Regions from separate parts of the Streptomyces sp. NBC_01537 genome, predicted to be linked through region 4. Evidence: riboswitches for the same ligand, from Rfam matches in the RefSeq annotation. Region 4 holds a riboswitch; each other region holds the start of a gene.
What was found. A riboswitch is a leader RNA that binds a small molecule or an ion and turns the genes downstream of it on or off. The one in region 4 is predicted to bind S-adenosylmethionine.
Positions count from the first base shown of each region.

Region 1: linked by a shared signal. The riboswitch ahead of thrC (threonine synthase) and the one ahead of OG607_RS03420 (putative leader peptide) in region 4 are both predicted to bind S-adenosylmethionine.
Region 2: linked by a shared signal. The riboswitch ahead of OG607_RS34525 (aminotransferase class V-fold PLP-dependent enzyme) and the one ahead of OG607_RS03420 (putative leader peptide) in region 4 are both predicted to bind S-adenosylmethionine.
Region 3: linked by a shared signal. The riboswitch ahead of OG607_RS09545 (putative leader peptide) and the one ahead of OG607_RS03420 (putative leader peptide) in region 4 are both predicted to bind S-adenosylmethionine.

Region 1 covers NZ_CP109392.1:5,577,917-5,582,316, reverse strand. Annotated here, with positions in the region: gene OG607_RS25815 (cold-shock protein) at 162-365, opposite strand; gene OG607_RS25810 (ubiquitin-like small modifier protein 1) at 765-1,040, opposite strand; gene thrC (threonine synthase) at 1,084-2,373, opposite strand; SAM riboswitch class I at 2,391-2,524, opposite strand; gene OG607_RS25800 (glucosyl-3-phosphoglycerate synthase) at 2,763-3,728, shown strand; gene OG607_RS25795 (trehalose-6-phosphate synthase) at 3,917-4,400, shown strand, end outside.
Region 2 covers NZ_CP109392.1:7,494,606-7,499,005, reverse strand. Annotated here, with positions in the region: gene OG607_RS34540 (hypothetical protein) at 1-109, opposite strand, end outside; gene OG607_RS34535 (rhomboid family intramembrane serine protease) at 238-1,035, shown strand; gene OG607_RS34530 (Lrp/AsnC family transcriptional regulator) at 1,032-1,313, shown strand; gene OG607_RS34525 (aminotransferase class V-fold PLP-dependent enzyme) at 1,332-2,660, opposite strand; SAM riboswitch class IV at 2,762-2,878, opposite strand; gene trpD (anthranilate phosphoribosyltransferase) at 3,637-4,400, opposite strand, start outside.
Region 3 covers NZ_CP109392.1:2,055,479-2,059,878, reverse strand. Annotated here, with positions in the region: gene yjfF (galactofuranose ABC transporter, permease protein YjfF) at 1-117, shown strand, start outside; gene OG607_RS09560 (MarR family winged helix-turn-helix transcriptional regulator) at 152-649, opposite strand; gene OG607_RS09555 (dioxygenase) at 846-1,613, shown strand; gene OG607_RS09550 (maleylpyruvate isomerase family mycothiol-dependent enzyme) at 1,655-2,452, shown strand; SAM riboswitch class IV at 2,558-2,667, shown strand; gene OG607_RS09545 (putative leader peptide) at 2,699-2,818, shown strand; gene OG607_RS09540 (ABC transporter substrate-binding protein) at 3,011-4,400, shown strand, end outside.
Region 4 covers NZ_CP109392.1:676,030-680,429, forward strand. Annotated here, with positions in the region: gene OG607_RS03410 (amino acid ABC transporter permease) at 1-271, opposite strand, end outside; SAM riboswitch class IV at 585-693, opposite strand; SAM riboswitch class IV at 799-943, shown strand; gene OG607_RS03415 (glutathione S-transferase C-terminal domain-containing protein) at 1,151-1,945, shown strand; SAM riboswitch class IV at 1,910-2,022, shown strand; gene OG607_RS03420 (putative leader peptide) at 2,061-2,192, shown strand; gene OG607_RS03425 (LLM class flavin-dependent oxidoreductase) at 2,300-3,541, shown strand; gene OG607_RS03430 (NtaA/DmoA family FMN-dependent monooxygenase) at 3,565-4,400, shown strand, end outside.

The DNA.
Region 1 (4,400 bases), 4.9 Mb from region 4:
CTCAACATCAGAGTGCTAACGCTAATGATTAGCACTCGACCCCCGAGAGTGCAAGCGGTTCGGGCCGGGGCGAGGCAGGGCCGGACGCGGAAGGGCCCGCATCCTGGTGGATGCGGGCCCTCCTGCGTGTGAGCGTGTCTGGTTGGCCGATGCCGCCCCGGTCAGACGGCGAGACGGACCATGTCCGCCTGCGGCCCTTTCTGACCCTGCGAGATCTCGAACTCGACCCGCTGGCCTTCTTCGAGGGTGCGATAACCGTCCATCTGAATCGCGCTGTAGTGCACGAAGACGTCCGCACCACCGTCGACCGCGATGAAGCCGTACCCCTTCTCCGCGTTGAACCATTTGACGGTGCCCTGAGCCATCCCTAACTCCCCTATTACTGGCCCTTCGCAGGACCGCACCTCGCGGACCCGGGTCAGACCTCACCCCCTACAGCCCAGGGGGCGTGCGCCGGAACGCGTCGACCGCCGCCGAATGTATCTGCCTGACTGCCCTCTGCAACAGGTCAATCGGACGAGAATTCTGGGCATGTTCGAACGGAAAAAGGGGATGAATTAAGGGGAATCCGGGTCAAGTCGGACTGGACATAAGTAGCCAACGCGACAATCGTCGCGCTAATTTGGCGATAAATCGCTGTCCATCGAACGGCGCGGAATTGAGTTGCGCGGGATTCCAGGGCAACTGTACCGCCATTCAACTACCGCTCAGCACACAGGTGCCCCGTCCTCCCCACGGAGGACGGGGCACCTGCGCGGGCTTCGTCAGCCTCCGGCGACCGCCGGGATGATCGAGACGCTCGCGCCGTCCGCGACCGCCGTCAGCAGGCCCTCGGAGAAGCGGACGTCGTCGTCGTTCACGTACACGTTCACGAAGCGGCGCAGCTTGCCCGTGTCGTCCAGCACGCGGGCGGAGATGCCCGGGTGGTTCTTCTCCAGCGACTCGATGACCTCGGCCAGGGTCGCGCCGTCGGCCGGCACCTCGGCCTTTCCGTCGGTGTACGTACGAAGGATGGTCGGGATGCGTACGGAAGCGCTCATGATTCGGGGTTCACCTTCAGTCGGTGCAGGCGGTCAGTGGGAATCAGTGGGCCAGACCCGCCGCGCGGAACGCGTCCACGCTGGGCTTGATCGTCGCTGTCGGGCCGGTCGTCTCGGCGACGGCGTCGAGCGTCTTCAGGCCGTCGCCGGTGTTCAGGACGACCGTCTCGGCGGCCGGGTCCAGCTGGCCGTTCTCGATCAGCTTCTTCAGGACGCCGACCGTCACCCCGCCCGCCGTCTCGGCGAAGATGCCCTCGGTCCGGGCCAGCAGCTTGATCGCGTCCACGCACTGCTCGTCGGTGACGTCCTCGACCGCGCCGCCCGTGCGGCGGGCGATGTCGAGCACGTACGGGCCGTCGGCCGGGTTGCCGATCGCAAGCGACTTGGCGATGGTCTTCGGCTTCTGCGGGCGTACGACATCGTGCCCGGCCTTGAAGGCGGTGGAGACCGGCGAGCAGCCCTCGGCCTGGGCGCCGTAGATCTTGTAGGGCTTGTCGGCGACCAGCCCTAGCTTGATCAGCTCCTGCAGGCCCTTGTCGATCTTCGTGAGCTGGGAGCCGGAGGCGATCGGGATCACGATGTTGTCCGGGAGCCGCCAGCCGAGCTGCTCGCAGATCTCGTACGCGAGCGTCTTGGAGCCCTCGCCGTAGTAGGGGCGCAGATTGACGTTGACGAAGCCCCAGCCCTCGCCGATCGGGTCGCCGATCAGCTCGCTGCAGAAGCGGTTGACGTCGTCGTAGTTGCCCTCGATGCCGACCAGCTCGCCGCCGTAGACCGCGGCCATGACGACCTTGCCCGCCTCCAGGTCGTGCGGGATGAAGACGCACGAGCGGAATCCGGCGCGAGCGGCGGCGGCGCCGACCGCGCCCGCCAGGTTGCCGGTGGAGGAGCAGGACAAGGTGGTGAGGCCGAAGGTGCGGGCGGCCTCCAGGGCGATGGCGACGACCCGGTCCTTGAAGGAGTGGGTCGGGTTGCCGGAGTCGTCCTTGATGTGCAGGCCGCCGGTGATGCCCAGCTCGCGGGCCAGGTTGTCGGCCTTGACCAGCTTGGTGAAGCCGGGGTTGAGGTTCGGCTTGTCCGCCACGTCCGCCGGGACGGGCAGCAGGGGCGCGTAACGCCAGATGTTGTTCGGCCCGGCCTCGATCTGCTTGCGCAGGGACTCCGGGTCGCCGGTCGGGAGGTCGTACGCCACTTCGAGCGGCCCGAAACACTCCTCGCAGGCGAAGACCGGCGTCAGCGGGAAGCGCGTGCCGCACTCGCGACAGGACAGCGCGGCGGCGGGCCCGAAGGCGGAGGGGGTGGTGACAGCGGTTTCGATGGTCTGCGCAGCCATGGAGGCGAGGCCCTTTCTCCTCATCTTCCCCGCGGCGCATTTCGCCGCGAGACGGAATTGGCACCGTCCCCACCTGGACCTCGCGTGCGCGGTCGGCGGGAGGGTTGCCGGGGCTTCAACGGGCCGTTCCCTCTGCCCCTCTGGATGAGCGGTATGGCGGGTGGTGTAGCGTCCCCGCATTTGTGGTCGTGCGTCGTGACATGTGCCGTGTCGTCCGCCGTGCTCAAACGTAACAAACGCTGATCATCGCGGACATACGATGGTCATGTCTCGTGTTCAAGACTGTAACCGACGACCCCGAACCTGGTCATAGGTAGTCCGTCCATCGAGACAGATGTGACAGGCCGCCCTGCCGGAGGGGGGACATCTCCGACAGAACGGAGCCGCACGTGCTCGACGAGGTAGCCCGCTGGTTGCAGCGCAGGTCGTGGTCAGCAGACCGCCGGCCGATTTCCGCACTTCTCGCCGCCAAACGCTCGGCCGGCCCGAGCGGGACGGTGAGCGTCGTCCTGCCCGCGCTCAACGAGCAAGCCACCGTCGGGGCCATCGTGGAAACGATTCGCCGCGAGCTCATGAGTGATGCCGTACCGCTCGTCGACGAGCTGGTGGTGATGGATTCCGGCTCCACGGACCGCACCGCCGCCATCGCCGAGGCCGCCGGCGCGACCGTCGTCCACCGCGACTCGATACTCCCCCGGCTGCCGGCCCTGCCCGGCAAGGGCGAGGTCCTGTGGCGCTCCCTGCTGGCCACCAGCGGCGAGATAGTCGCCTTCGTCGACTCCGACCTGCGCGACTTCGACTCCCGCTTCGTCTCCGGCATCATCGGGCCGCTCCTGACCGACCCCGGCGTCCAGCTGGTCAAGGCCATGTACGACCGCCCCCTGGAAACCGGCGGCACGGTGGTTCCGGCCGGCGGCGGCCGGGTCACCGAGCTGGTCGCCAGGCCCCTGCTCAACATGCACTGGCCCCAGCTCGCCGGCTTCGTCCAGCCCCTCGGCGGCGAGTACGCCGCCCGGCGCTCACTCCTTGAGCAGCTCCCCTTCCCCGTCGGCTACGGCGTCGAGATCGGCATGCTCATCGACTCCCTCAACACCGTCGGGCTCGACGCCCTCGCCCAGGTCGACGTCGGCGTCCGCCACCACCGCCACCAGGACAGCCAGGCCCTGGGCCGGATGGCCGCCACGATTTACCGCACGGCTCAGCTCCGGCTCGCCCGTGGGCACCTCGTGCGGCCCGTCCTCACCCAGTTCGACCGCGACGAGGACGGCTTCACCCCCCGCGTCCACGACGTCGCGACGGAGGAGCGTCCGCCGATGCTCACCGTCCCGGAATACGCCAAGCGCAAGGCGGCGTAGTGGGCGCCCGCCTGCCCCCAGCCCTTGCCGGGTTGTGGGCAGGCGTTCCGCACGGCGAGCGCAGCGAGGTGGGGGTCCCCCCACGCGAAGCTGTGGGGGAGGGTGGGCACAACCCGGCCACGGACGCAAGGCCGCCCACGCACGGCCTGCCCCCGACCCCGATGGATGATCGCCGCTAGGCTGGCCGCATGGTCGCCGCAACGCATGCCGCCCGGGTACTGGTCGCGTCCAACCGAGGCCCCGTGTCGTACGCCCTCCACAAGGAGGACGCCTCGCTCACCGCCAAACGCGGCGGCGGTGGCCTCGTCTCCGGCCTAAGCGCGATCGGCCCCGACGCGGACGCCGTCTGGGTCTGCGCCGCACTGGGCGACGGCGACCGCGAAGCCGTACGCCGCGCGGAGCGCGGGCGCCTCGACCCGGCGGACAGCGGCGGCCAGCACGTGCGCATGCTGGACATCGACCCGGACACCTTCGCCGCCGCCTACAACGGCATCGCGAACTCCGTCCTGTGGTTCGTGCACCACATGCTCTTCCAGACCCCGCTGGAGCCCGTCTTCGACGCGGACTTCCGCAGCGAGTGGGCCGCGTACGAGGCCTACAACGCCGCCTTCGCCGACGCCCTCGCCGAGGAGGCCGCCGACGGCGCCGCCGTGCTCGTGCAGGACTACCACC
Region 2 (4,400 bases), 6.8 Mb from region 4:
GGTGGACATACTCCACGACCCTGCTGGAACGCGTCACATCGAACCGGGTCAGATTGCCGCACAACGTGCAGCGCCAGCGGGTGGTGGCCGTCGGCATGGGAACCGGCATCGGGCAGACCTCTTTCGGACTCGGCTCTGGGTCTTGGGCGCGTTCCGGCCAACCCTAAGGCCTGGCATGCCACCCCGCTGCGGCGAGGCGGCCTATGCCCCTTAAGCCCGTTCCGTCATGATCGCTGCATGGTCATCCCGGTGTACGACAAGAACCCGGCCCGCCGCACACCCGTGGTCACTTACACCCTCATCGGGATGTGCGCCCTCGTCTTCCTCATCGGCCCCGCGTCCGGCTTCAACCCGGCCTACGGCACCGGCTACCGCCACCTGCTGTGCGAGCAGAGCGCCTACTTCGCCCACTGGGGCGTCATCCCCGACGAGCTCTGGCACGGCCGCCTCCCCAGCGGCCGCCTTTCCCTCCCCCGCCACTGCACGGCCGCGCCCTTCACCAAGTCGCCGTTCCTCTCGGTCCTCACCGCCCTGTTCGTCCACGGCAGTTGGGTGCACCTGCTCGGCAACCTGCTCTTCCTCTACGTCTTCGGCGACAACGTCGAGGCCCGCATGGGCCGTGCCCGCTTCCTCCTCTTCTACGTCGTCGCCGGCTACCTCGCCACATACGGCTTCGCCGCCGCCCACGCCGGCTCCGCCCAGACCCTCGTCGGCGCCTCCGGGGCGATCTCCGGTGTCCTCGGCGCCTACCTCTTCCTCTATCCCAAGGCCCGGGTCACCAGCCTCTTCCCGTTCCTCTTCTTCCTCCCCCTGCGCTTCCCCGCCTGGATGGTCCTGTGCTTCTGGTTCGCCCTCCAGTGGCTCGCCTCCCAGACCACCCGCTCCGGCCCCGACGTCGCCTACCTGGCCCACATCGTCGGCTTCCTCTTCGGCTTCCTCTGCACCTGGGTGTGCTTCCGCCGACCCCCTAAGCTTGAGCCCGCGCCCGCCCCGCCGGGCACGACCCAGGCCACCCAAGGAGAACCTCAGCCGTGATCACCGCGATCGTCCTCATCCAGACCAGCGTCGACCGGATCCCCGAAATCGCGGAATCCATCGCCGCCCTCGACGGCGTCAGCGAGGTCTACTCCGTCACCGGCACCTACGACCTCGTCGCCATGGTCCGGGTCGCCCGCCACGACGACCTCGCCGATGTCATCCCCGGCCGCATCAGCAAGATCCCCGGCGTCGAGGCCACGGACACCCACGTGGCGTTCCGCACCTACTCCCAGCACGACCTCGAGGCCGCGTTCTCCATCGGCCTGGACGCGTAGCGTCCCTTCAGGTCCCTGTCAGTCCTGGGCCGGAACGCAGCGGCCGTTCTCCGTGCGGTAGTTCCACTTCGCACCGTCCCGCACGAGCTCGGCGACGGCCGCCAGAAAGCGGTCGACGTGCTCATCGGGCGTACCCGCGCCGAAGGAGACCCGGATGGCGTTCAGCGAGGCGTCTCCACCACAGTCCCCGGGCTCCTGGCGGTCGTCACCGAGCAGCGTACGAACCAGCGGGTGGGCGCAGAACAGACCGTCCCGCACACCGATGCCGTATTCAGCCGACAAAGCAGCGGCGAAGTGCGAGCTGTTCCAGCCCCGCACCACGAACGAGATGACACCGACCCTCGGAGCGTCATCCCCGAAAAGCGAGAGCACCTTCACCTCGGGCACCTCCGCCAGCCCGGCCCGCACCCGCCCCACCAGCTCCTGCTCCCGCTCCACCAGCCGGTCGAACCCGGCCTCGGTCAGCGCGCGGCACGCCGAAGCGATCGAGTAGACCCCGATCACATTGGGCGAACCCGCCTCATGCCGGGCAGCCGTCTCGTGCCACTCCACATCCACGCCACCGTCACCGCGCCGCGCCACCTTCCGCGAAGCGCCGCCGCCCGCCAGATACGGCTCGGCCTCCCGCAGCCAGTCCGCCCGCCCCGCCAGCACGCCCGACCCGAAGGGCGCGTACAGCTTGTGCCCGGAGAAAGCGACCCAGTCCACATCCAGCTCGGCGACATCCACCGGGTGATGCGGCGCCAACTGCGCCGCGTCGAGCACGATCCGCGCCCCATGCGCATGCGCGGCCGCCGCCAGCTCCCGTACGGGCCAGATCTCGCCGGTGACATTCGAAGCACCCGTCACACACACCAGCGCCGGACCCGGCTCCCGCCCCGCCAGCGCCGCGTCCAGCGCGGCAACCGCCTCGCCCGGGCTGCGCGGCGCGCTCAGGTACGTGACATCCGCGTCCCGCCACGGCAGCAGCGAGGCATGGTGCTCGGTCTCGAACACGTACGCCTTCGTGCCCGCCGGAACGGCCCCGGCCAGCAGGTTCAGCGAATCCGTCGTGGACCGCGTGAACACCACCTGGTCATCCGCCCGGCACCCCAGGAACTCCGCGACCGTGACCCGGCTCTGCTCGAACAGATCCGTCGACAACTGCGACAGATACCCCGCCCCCCGGTGCACGCTGCCGTAGTACGGCGCGTAGGCGGCCACGTCGTCCCACACGCGCTGCAGCGCGGGCGCGCTGGCGGCGTAGTCCAGGGCCGCGTAGGTGACCTCGCCACCGGTCACGATCGGCACGAGGACATCCCGGCCGAGAACGGGCAGAGGCGCACAAACAGACTGGTCGACAGACATGGCGAAGCTCCTGTGGGCAAAGCGGAGAAAAACACGAAGGACGAGGATTTGGGCCGAGCGGCCCTATCGCATTCGCTTGCTCATCGGAGAACTCCCGGATCGATCCGCGCTTGCCGTGAGCCTTGCTGCTCACAGCCTGGTCATCACCCGGGGCACCCCGCCGCAGAAGGAGGGTTGCCGGACAGCGAGCCGGGGCCTTTGCGCTGTCACTCGTGACCTGACGAGAAGTATGCCACGCGCTGCCGCGCGGGCAACCGGGGCGTCCGCATCCCGGACGGCCCGCCCCTGGGGCTCCGCCCCAGACCCCGAACGCCCTCCGGGCGTGTCCTCAATCGCCGGACGGGCTCAATAGGTGCCCCACGACGGCGGGAAAGCCACCGACGAACGGGAGGGCCGGCGTCGCAGGGGTGGGGGACTCCTATCCCGGACGCCCCCTCGCGGGCGCTGCGCTGGCTTCGAGCGGCTGCGCCGGACTCCGTCCGCCGACAACGAACGGGAGGGCCAGGGTCGCAGGGGTGGGGGATTCCTATCCTGGACGCCGCCCTCGCGGGCGCTGCGCTGGCTTCGAGCGGCTGCGCCGGACTCCGTCCGCCGACAACGAACGGGAGGGCCGGGGTCGCAGGGGTGGGGGACTCCTATCCCGGACGCCGCCCTCGCGGGCGCTGCGCTGGCTTCGGACGGCTGCGCCGGACTCCGTCCGCCGACAACGAACGGGAGGGCCGGGGTCGCAGGGGTGGGGGATTCCTATCCTGGACGCCGCCCTCGCGGGCGCTGCGCTGGCTTCGAGCGGCTGCGCCGGACTCCGTCCGCCGACAACGGACGGGAGGGCCGGGGTCGCAGGGGTGGGGGTCCTGGACGCTCCGCATATTTGCGTGCGGCATGCCGGGCAAGGCTGCGAACTGCCCGTCACGCACGTAAATATGTCGGTCCAGGACCCCCACCCCGGAGGCCCCGGACCGGCACCGTCAAACCGGGCCTACGCCTGCGTGGCCGCAGCCCACCGCTCCAGCGTCTTCGCGGCCGACCCGGAGTCGATCGACTCCTTCGCCCGCTCGATCCCAGCCGCGATCTGCTCGGTGAGCGTCCCCCCGCCCGGCTCGAACGCCACAAGCGCCGCAGCCGAGTTGAGCAGCACCGCGTCCCGCACCGGACCGGCCTCGCCGGCCAGCACACGCCGCGCGACATCCGCGTTGTACTCCGCGTCGGCGCCCCGCAGTGCCTCCACCGGCACCAGCTCAATCCCCACGTCCCGCGGGTCGAAAGGCACCTGCTCGACCTCGCCGCCCCGCACGACCCACACCTGGGAGGTGGCCGTGGTGGTCAGCTCATCAAGCCCGTCGTCACCGCGGAAAACCAACGCAGACGAACCCCGCCGCGCCAGGACGCCCGCGATCAGCCCCGCCATCCGGGTGTCGAAGCACCCCACCGCGGACGAGGTGACGCGGGCGGGATTGGTCAGCGGCCCAAGCAGATTGAAGGTCGTCGGAATACCCAGATCGCGCCGCGTCGGGGCGGCGAACCGCATCGCGGGGTGGAACTTCGCCGCGAAGCAGAACGTGATGCCGACCTCCTCGGCGACCGCGGCGACCCGCGCCGGGGCCAGGTCGAGGTTGATCCCGAGCCGCTCCAGCACATCCGACGAACCGCTCGCGGAGGACGCGGCGCGGTTGCCGTGCTTGACGACCTTCACACCGGCACCGGCGATGACGATCGCGGACATGGTCGAGATGTTCACCGTCT
Region 3 (4,400 bases), 1.4 Mb from region 4:
AGCATCATCCAGTTCGAGGGCACGCTCAGCTCCTGGTGGACGAAGATCGCCACCGGTGTGCTGCTGTTCGCCTTCATCCTGATCCAGCGCGCGATGACCGCGCGCCGGGAACGCTGACGGGTTCCGTGCTCGAACGCCGGACGGGCTGACTTCAGCCCGTGCGGCGTTCGGGTGCGTCGATCCGGCTGAGGATCCCGCCGCAGGCGGAGCGCAGTTGGCCGAGCTGTTCGTCGCCGAGGGCGTCGAAGACCAGCGCGCGGACGGTCTCGACATGGCCGGGCGCGGAGGCGACGACCTTGGCGTAGCCGTCGTCGGTGAGGATGGCGTTGGTGTAGCGGCCGTCCGAGGGGCAGGCTTCGCGGCGGACCCAGCCGCGCTGTTCGAGCCGCTTGACGACGTGGGAGAGCCGGGACAGTGAGCCCTTGACGAGATCGGCGAGGTGGCTCATGCGCAGCAGCCTGCCGGGTGCGTCGGACAGCGCGGCCAGCACCAGATACTCGAAGTGCGACAGGCCCGCGTCGCGCTGCAGTTGTGCGTCCAGCGCGGCCGGCAGCTTGATCACGACGCCGGCCAGTGCCATCCAGACGTCCTTCTCGCCGGGGGTCAGCCAGCGGGGCTCGGTCGTCGTCGGGTCTGCGGTCGGCTCCATGGTGCCGAGTATAGACATTCACTTGACGATTCAAGTGATCGACTCCTAGGGTGCGACTTGAAGCGTCAAGTGAAGGTGTGCGCCCATGAACTCCATCCTGAATCCGGCGGTGCCCGCCGGGGCGTTCGACGAGTTCCTCGTCCATGCGCTCCCCGCCGCCCGCGCCCAGCGCGACTGGACGCCCGAGGACGGGCCGCTGCCCTCGCTCTACATCAGCCACGGCGCGCCCCCGCTCTTCGACGACGAACACTGGATGCGGGAGCTCTTCGGCTGGGCGCAGGCCCTCCCCAGGCCCCGGAGCATCCTGATCGTCTCCGCGCACTGGGAGTCCGAGTCGCTCACCCTGTCGGCCCCCGCCGCGCACACCCCGCTGGTGTACGACTTCGGCGGTTTCGACCGGCGGTACTACACGATGACGTACGACACCCCCGACGCGAGCGCTCTCGCGCGGCGGGTGGCCGGGACGATGCCCGACGGCGTACCGCTCCACCAGCACCGGAGCCGCGGGCTCGACCACGGGGCCTGGGTGCCGCTCAAGGTCATGTACCCCCTCGCCGACATCCCCGTCCTCCAGCTCAGCATGCCCACGCAGGACCCCGACGGGCTCCTGGCGATCGGCGCGCGGCTGCGCTCGCTGCGGGAGGAGGGCGTCCTGGTGATCGGCTCCGGCTTCATGACCCACGGCCTGCCGTTCATCACCCGCGAGATGCTCGCCGGCGCCGTGCCCTCCTGGTCCTCGGACTTCGACGCCTGGGCGGCCGACGCGCTCGCCCGCGGCGACGTCGACGAACTCGCCGCCTACCGCTCCAAGGCGCCCGGCATGCCCTACGCCCACCCCACCGCCGACCACTTCATCCCGCTGTTCGTCACCCTGGGCGCCGCCACCCGGGCCGACCGGGCGGTGGAGACCGCCGTCGACGGCTACGCGATCGGCTTCTCCAAGCGTTCCTTCCAGGCCGCGTAACACACCGACAGACCGCCAGACCATCATCGGAGACGACTGCCATGACGACCGACCGCGCCGAAGCGACCATCAAGGCCCTGCGCACCGGCCACGACGAACTCGCCGCCCTGGTGGGCGGGTTCACCTCTGACGACCTCGCGCGCCCCTCGGGCGCCTCGGAGTGGGACATATCCCAGGTCCTGAGCCACCTCGGCAGCGGCGCGGAGATCGGCCTCGCCACCCTCGAAGGCGCTGTCGCAGGCACGGGCAACCCCGGCGGCGAGTTCAACCAGTCCGTCTGGGCCCGCTGGAACGCCATGTCGCCGGCCGAGCGCGCCGAGGGCTTCCTCACCGCCAACGAGGCCCTCGTCCTGCGCTACGAGGGCCTCGACGCCGCCGCCCGCGCCGACCTGCGCATCGACCTGGGCTTCCTGCCCGCCCCGGTCGACGTGGCCACCGCCGGCGGCCTGCGGCTCAGCGAATTCGCCCACCACGCCTGGGATGTCAAGGTCGGCTTCGACCCCACGGCTGCCCTGGCGCCTGAGGCGACCGAGCTGCTGCTCGACCAGATCGCCATGCTCATCGGCTTCCTCGGCAAGCCGGCCGCCCTCGACGGCCGCCAGGTCGCCCTCGCCGTCCATGTCACCGCCCCGGACCGCTCCTTCGGCCTCGGCCTCCACGACACCGCCGCCCTCACCGACACCCCCGCCGAGCCCGACGCCGTCCTCACCGCCCCCGCCGAGTGGTGGCTCCGCGCCGTCACCGGCCGCCACGCCCCGCACCACACCCCCGCCACCGTCGCGCTCACCGGCGACGCGATCACCCTGGACGACCTGCGCCGCGTCTTCCCCGGCTTCTGACCTGCCGGTTCCGGCCGTCAGCCCTGCGCGGCTGACGGCCGGTCCATTGCTCATCTAGCCGACCGCCGTTGACGGATGACGGCGGCCCTCAGTAAAGTTGCATGCGGCATCGAGTGTCAGCGTCAAGCCCTGGCTTGCTGACCGGCAACCCTCGTACGCGGTGGGGTGCTCCAGGTGAAAGCCCGGCAGGGTCGCTGGCTCTGCAAGCGCGTGGCCCCGTGACCGGGGTCCGAGATCTGGAGGATCATGGTGCGGCACAGTGTCGACCTGAACGCCTCGATCGCGACCGCGCCCGCGTTCTCCCGGTTCTCCCGCCGACGTCACATCGACCTGCAGCGCATCACCAGCTGCCTGTGTCACGGCTGACCGCGTCCCACCCTCCTGACTGACGTCTGTCGTCCGTTTCGGCTTCCGCGGGCAGCGCTCTGCGGGCTCTCACGGACCTTTCCTGTCTGAACCCTCTTGACCCGGATTGGGTCGACCGCACACGCGGTCCGCCATGTCCGCATCTCCGCATGGGCGCGTGCCTGGTGACTTTCGAGTAGGAGAAACGATTCCGTGAAACCGCATCCGGATTCCAGAGCCACCCGGTGGACCGCGCCGGCCGCGCTCGTGACGGCCGCCGTACTGTCGCTGAGCGCCTGCTCGTCGAGCAGCGGGAGCAGCTCCGGCTCGGGCGGCGACGGGGGCCAGGCCAAGGCCGGTGGCACGCTGACGTTCGCGGTGGGCTCCGATGCCGGCTGCGTGGATCCGCAGCAGGTGGGCAGCAACGACACGATCTACTCGCTGCGGCAGATCGTGGACTCGCTCACCGACCAGGACCCCAGGACCGGCAAGATAGTGCCGTGGCTGGCGAAGAGCTGGGACATCAGCTCGGACGCGACGACGTTCACCTTCCACCTGCGATCGGGTGTCACCTTCAGCGACGGGTCACCGCTGACCGCGCAGGTGGTCAAGGACAACTTCGACGCGGTGCCGAAGCTCGGCGCCCTGGGCGTGCTGGCCGAGGGGTACCTGAGCGGCCTGCAGAGCACCACCGTCGTCGACCCGCTCACGGTCCGCGTCAAGTTCGGGCAGCCCAACGCACAGTTCCTGCAGGCCACGTCGACGCACTCGCTGGGTATCGAGTCGTCGGCGAGTGCGAAGGAGAGCCCGCAGGAGAAGTGCAGCAAGGGTGTGGTCGGCTCCGGGCCGTTCGTGCTGAAGAGCTACGTGCAGAACCAGTCGATCAACCTGGCCAAGCGCGGCAAGTACGCCTGGGGTTCCTCGCTGTGGACCAAGAAGGGCGAGGCGTACCTGGACAAGCTGGTGTTCAAGGTGGTGCCCGAGGCGGGGGTGCGCACCGGCAGCCTCCAGTCCGGGCAGGTGGACGCGATCGGCAGCGTCGGCAAGGCCAATGAGGCGGCACTCAAGGGCGGCCGGGTGAACCTGCAACAGCGGGCCAATCCCGGCGTGGTGTTCAACCTGGGGCTGAACAACTCCCGGCCGCTGCTGAAGGACACGAAGGTGCGGCAGGCGATCGGGTTCGCCATCGACCGGCAGCAGATCGTCGACGCCGTTTTCCCGACCGGCACCCAGCCCGCGACCAGCATCCTGGCGCACACCACACCGGACTACGCGGACCTCGGCCCGGACCTGACCTTCGACGCGGCGAAGGCCAAGTCCCTGCTGGACTCGGCCGGCTGGAAGGCGGGCAGCGACGGCATCCGGTCGAAGAACGGCACCAGGCTGCGCCTGACCGTCAAGTGGTTCGCCAACGCGGCCACGAACCAGCCGGCGCTGGAGCTGATCCAGCAGCAGCTCAAGGCCGTCGGTGTCGACGTGGTGCTCAAGGAGCTGCAGATCACCCAGTTCGCCCCCACGCTGCAGTCCGGCGACTTCGACGCGGTGTGGGGCAACGTGACCCGCGCCGACCCGGACATCCTGCGCAGCTCGTACTCCACCAAGC
Region 4 (4,400 bases):
GGCCCAGCACAGCGCTGTACGCCGTCACCTCAAGGGTGATGAGCAGGCCGTCCACGATCACCGGGCGGACGAACCAGTACTGGAACCGGTCCCATTGGTAGAACGGGTTGGTGACCAGCCCGTGCGCGATCTGGGCGACCACGACCAGTACGACAGCGGTGGCGACCCACCGTCCCGGATGCCGCAGCGGAATCACGCGCTGGGCCGACAGCGGCCGCGGCGGGGGCAGGGTCGTGCCGGAAGGCACGACGGAGACAAGGGGCTCACTCATGGAGAACTCCAGAGAACGCGAACATTCCGGCCGCCGGGAGGACCACGGCACGGCGGAGGGGGATGCCCGGGCGTGGGAGAGCACGCCGTAACAGGATCGGGCGGGAGGAGGACGAGGACGACGCCGAAGGCGTGCGTCAGGAGGCCGTCAGCCCTGACAGAGGGCGCTGCGGCGGGTCGTACAGAGTGCGCTGCTGACACGGAGCAGGTCGATGTGGCGGGCCAGGTACGCCGCGACGCGGCCGTGACGCCGCCATGCGGCCATCCCGGGACCTGCGTACATCGCCGTCACCATCGCCATTCCGCCCCGTGGGGCCTCGCGCTTACCGAATGTCCTTCGGCCGGGTCGTCACCTGGGGCACCCCACCGCGATGCGAGGGTTGCCGGTCAGCAAGCCAGGGCTTGTCGCTGACACTCATGACCGTTCTGCGCCGAACCGTAGGGCGGTAACGGGCGAAAAGTCAACGCCGTCTCAGCCGCGATGCCTTCTTGACCGTCCATCGGGCCGCGCTCACACTGATGGACGACGGTCACGATTGTCAGCGCTCGCCGGGCAGGAACCTCTGCTCGGTGGGTCATCGGCCCCGGCCCGCTGACAGGCAACCCTTCCACCGCGACGGGGTGCCCCGGGTGACGACCAGGTCCCGCCGGTGCGGTGGGGCAAGTGCGGTCTCGCGTCCCGCGAGGCCCGAGGACGGGACCGGCGCAGATGCCCAGGACATCGCATGACTTCCAGCCGACGCCGACGCCGCTGCCGCGCCCGCGTTTGCTGACCAGGCGCCGCCACATCGATCTGCTCCGTCTCCGCAACGGCTGCTCTCCGACCGTCTGATCCGAAGGGTCCGAACGGTCCGCAACTACCGCACCCATGGAGAGAGCCATGTCCGAGACTTTCACCTCCCTGCGCTTCCGCGACCGGATCGGTGCCGGTCCGAGCCTCGGTTTCTACCCCGCGCCGCACCGCTACCACCTGTATCTCTCGCCCGGCTGTCCGCTCTCGCTGCGGGTCTCCATCACCCTCGGCCTGCTCGGGCTGGAGGACTCGGTCGGCACCACGGTCCTGTCCGACCCGGCGGGCGCCTGCGACGCGCTCGCGGCGGCGGCTCTGCGCACGGCCTACGAGACCACCCGTCACCACTACGACGGTCCGCTGACCGTACCCGCGCTGTGCGACCGGTGGAGCGGACGGGTCGTCAGCAACCACACGCCCGACATCCTCGACGACCTCGCCCTGCACTTCGCCGCCCCGGACGACACCGCTGCGCCACGGCTGCGGCCCGACGGCCTGGCCTCCGACATCGACGCCATCCGCGAGCTCCTCGACGGGGGCCTCCTCCAGGACACGGCGCTGGATCTGCTGGACGCCCAACTGGCCTCGGGGCCCTACATGCTGGGCGGGACACTGACCGCCGCGGACGTGGACGTGTGGGTCGCCCTCGCCCACGCGGACGCCGACGCCGACACCCAGCGGCGCATCGCCGGCCGCGACCGCCTCCGGTCGTACCTGCGGCGGCTGAGCGCCCACCCGGCCTTCCAGCGGATTCCGGGCCCGGAGGGAGAGCGGGAACACACTGCTCATGATCTGTGTTCAGTGGACAAGGATTGTGTCGGAGACCAAAGCCGGGTTACGGTGCTGGCAGGTCATGAGTGTCAGCGTCAAGCCCTGGCTTGCTGAACGGCAACCCTCCCACGCGGCGGGGTGCTCCAGGTGACGACCCGGCGGAGCCGATAACGGATCCGCAAGCGCGAGCCCGGGAAGGCGTGAGCCGGCCGGGACGGAGGTGACGGCAGTGCGGGGAGCCCCTGAGCGGCCCATGGTCACCACCAACACGTATTCGCGGCGGCACATCGATCTCCAGCGTGTCGCCGCCGCGCTGTGTCCGGCCCACGAAGACGTCGCCGCGCGGCGCACCACCGCCTGAGCGCTTTCGCTCCCTCTCGCCTTCTCATCCGCTTTTCGCCGACCCTCCACCCCGACTGAGCACGGGCGCGGACATCATTCGGCATGCTCACAGGAAGCAGTTCGCCCATGCCCCGAGCACCACACGCACCCCTCCACCTGGCCGTCGCCCTCGACGGCGCCGGCTGGCATCCGGCCGCCTGGCGCGAGTCCGACGCCCGGCGCGACGAGCTGTTCACCGCCGGCTACTGGGCCGGTCTCGTCGCCGAGGCCGAGCGGGGCCTGCTGGACTTCGTGACCATCGAGGACTCCCTGAGCCTGCAGTCCTCCCGGTTCGCGGGGCCGGACGGGCGCACCGACCAGGTGCGGGGGCGGCTGGACGCGGTACTGATTGCCGCCCGGGTGGCGCCGCTGACCAGGGCGATCGGGGTGATCCCCACCGCCGTGCTCACCCACACCGAGCCGTTCCACCTCTCGAAGGCGATCGCCACCCTGGACTACGTGAGCACCGGCCGGGCCGGGATCCAGGTGAGGGTCTCGGGACGCGACGACGAGGCCGCGCACTTCGGCCGCCGTACGCCGCCGGGGCTGCGCATCGAGGACCTGGCCTCGGCGACGGGACAGGAACTGCTGAAGGACCTCTTCGACGAGGCGGCGGACTACGTCGAGGTGTTGCGCCGGCTCTGGGACAGCTGGGAGGACGACGCGGAGATCCGCGACGTCGCCACCGGCCGCTTCATCGACCGCGACAAGCTGCACTACATCGACTTCGAAGGCCGGCACTTCAGCGTCAAGGGCCCCTCGATCACCCCGCGCCCGCCCCAGGGCCAGCCGGTCGTGGCGGCGCTGGGGCACGCGAGTGTCCCCTACCGGCTGATCGCCCGTTCGGCCGACCTCGGATTCGTCACGCCGCGCGACGCCGACGACGCCCGGAACATCGTCGCCGAGATCCGTACCGAACAGGCCGCCGCCGGCCGCGCCGGTGGGACGGTGCACGTCCTCGGCGACCTCGTGGTCCTCCTCGACGACGACCCCGCGGCCGCGGCCGAGCGCAAGGCCCGCCTGGACGAGCGCGCCGGCACCGAATACCGCAGCGACGCCCAGGTCTTCACCGGGACCCCGGCCCAACTCGCCGACCTCCTCCAGGAATGGGCCGAGGCCGGACTCACCGGCTTCCGGCTGCGGCCCGCCGCCCTGCCGCACGACCTGGAGCAGATCACCCGCCGCCTCGTGCCCGAACTCCAGCGCCGCGGCGCCTTCCGCACCGAGTACGAGGCCGGCACCCTGCGCGCACTGCTCGGCCTGCCCCGCCCCGCGAACCGCTACGCCGCCACCGCGAGCGAAGCCGCGAACGCCGCCGTCTCCGCCTGATCCGGAAGGACCGTACGACGACCATGAGCAAGCCGCTCAAGCAGATCCACCTCGCCGCACACTTCCCCGGCGTCAACAACACCACCGTGTGGAGTGACCCGCAGGCCGGCAGCCACATCGAGTTCAGCTCCTTCGCGCACTTCGCGCGGACCGCCGAGCGCGCCAAGTTCGACTTCCTGTTCCTGGCCGAAGGCCTGCGGCTGCGCGAGCAGGGCGGGCAGATCTACGACCTGGATGTCGTCGGACGCCCCGACACCTTCACGGTCCTGGCCGCCCTGGCTGCCGTCACCGAACGCCTCGGCCTGACCGGCACCATCAACTCCACCTTCAACGAGCCCTACGAGGTGGCCCGCCAGTTCGCCAGCCTGGACCACCTCTCCGACGGCCGCGCCGCCTGGAACGTCGTCACCTCCTGGGACGCCTTCACCGGCGAGAACTTCCGCCGCGGCGGCTTCCTGCCGCAGGAGGAGCGCTACTCCCGGGCCAAGGAGTTCCTGGCCACCGCCAACGAACTCTTCGACTCATGGCACGGCGACGAGATCGCCGCCGACCCGCACACCGGCACCTTCCTGCGCGACGCGCGGGCCGGGGCCTTCCGCCACAAGGGACAGCACTTCGAGATCGAGGGGCAGTTCAACGTCCCGCGCAGCCCGCAGGGCCGCCCGGTGATCTTCCAGGCCGGCGACTCCGACGAAGGACGCGAGTTCGCCGCGTCCGACGCCGACGCGATCTTCAGCCGCTACAGCACCCTTGACGAAGGACAGGCCTTCTACACCGACGTCAAGGGCCGCCTGGCCAAGTACGGCCGCACCCACGACCAGTTGCTGATCCTGCCCGCCGCGACCTTCATCCTCGGCGA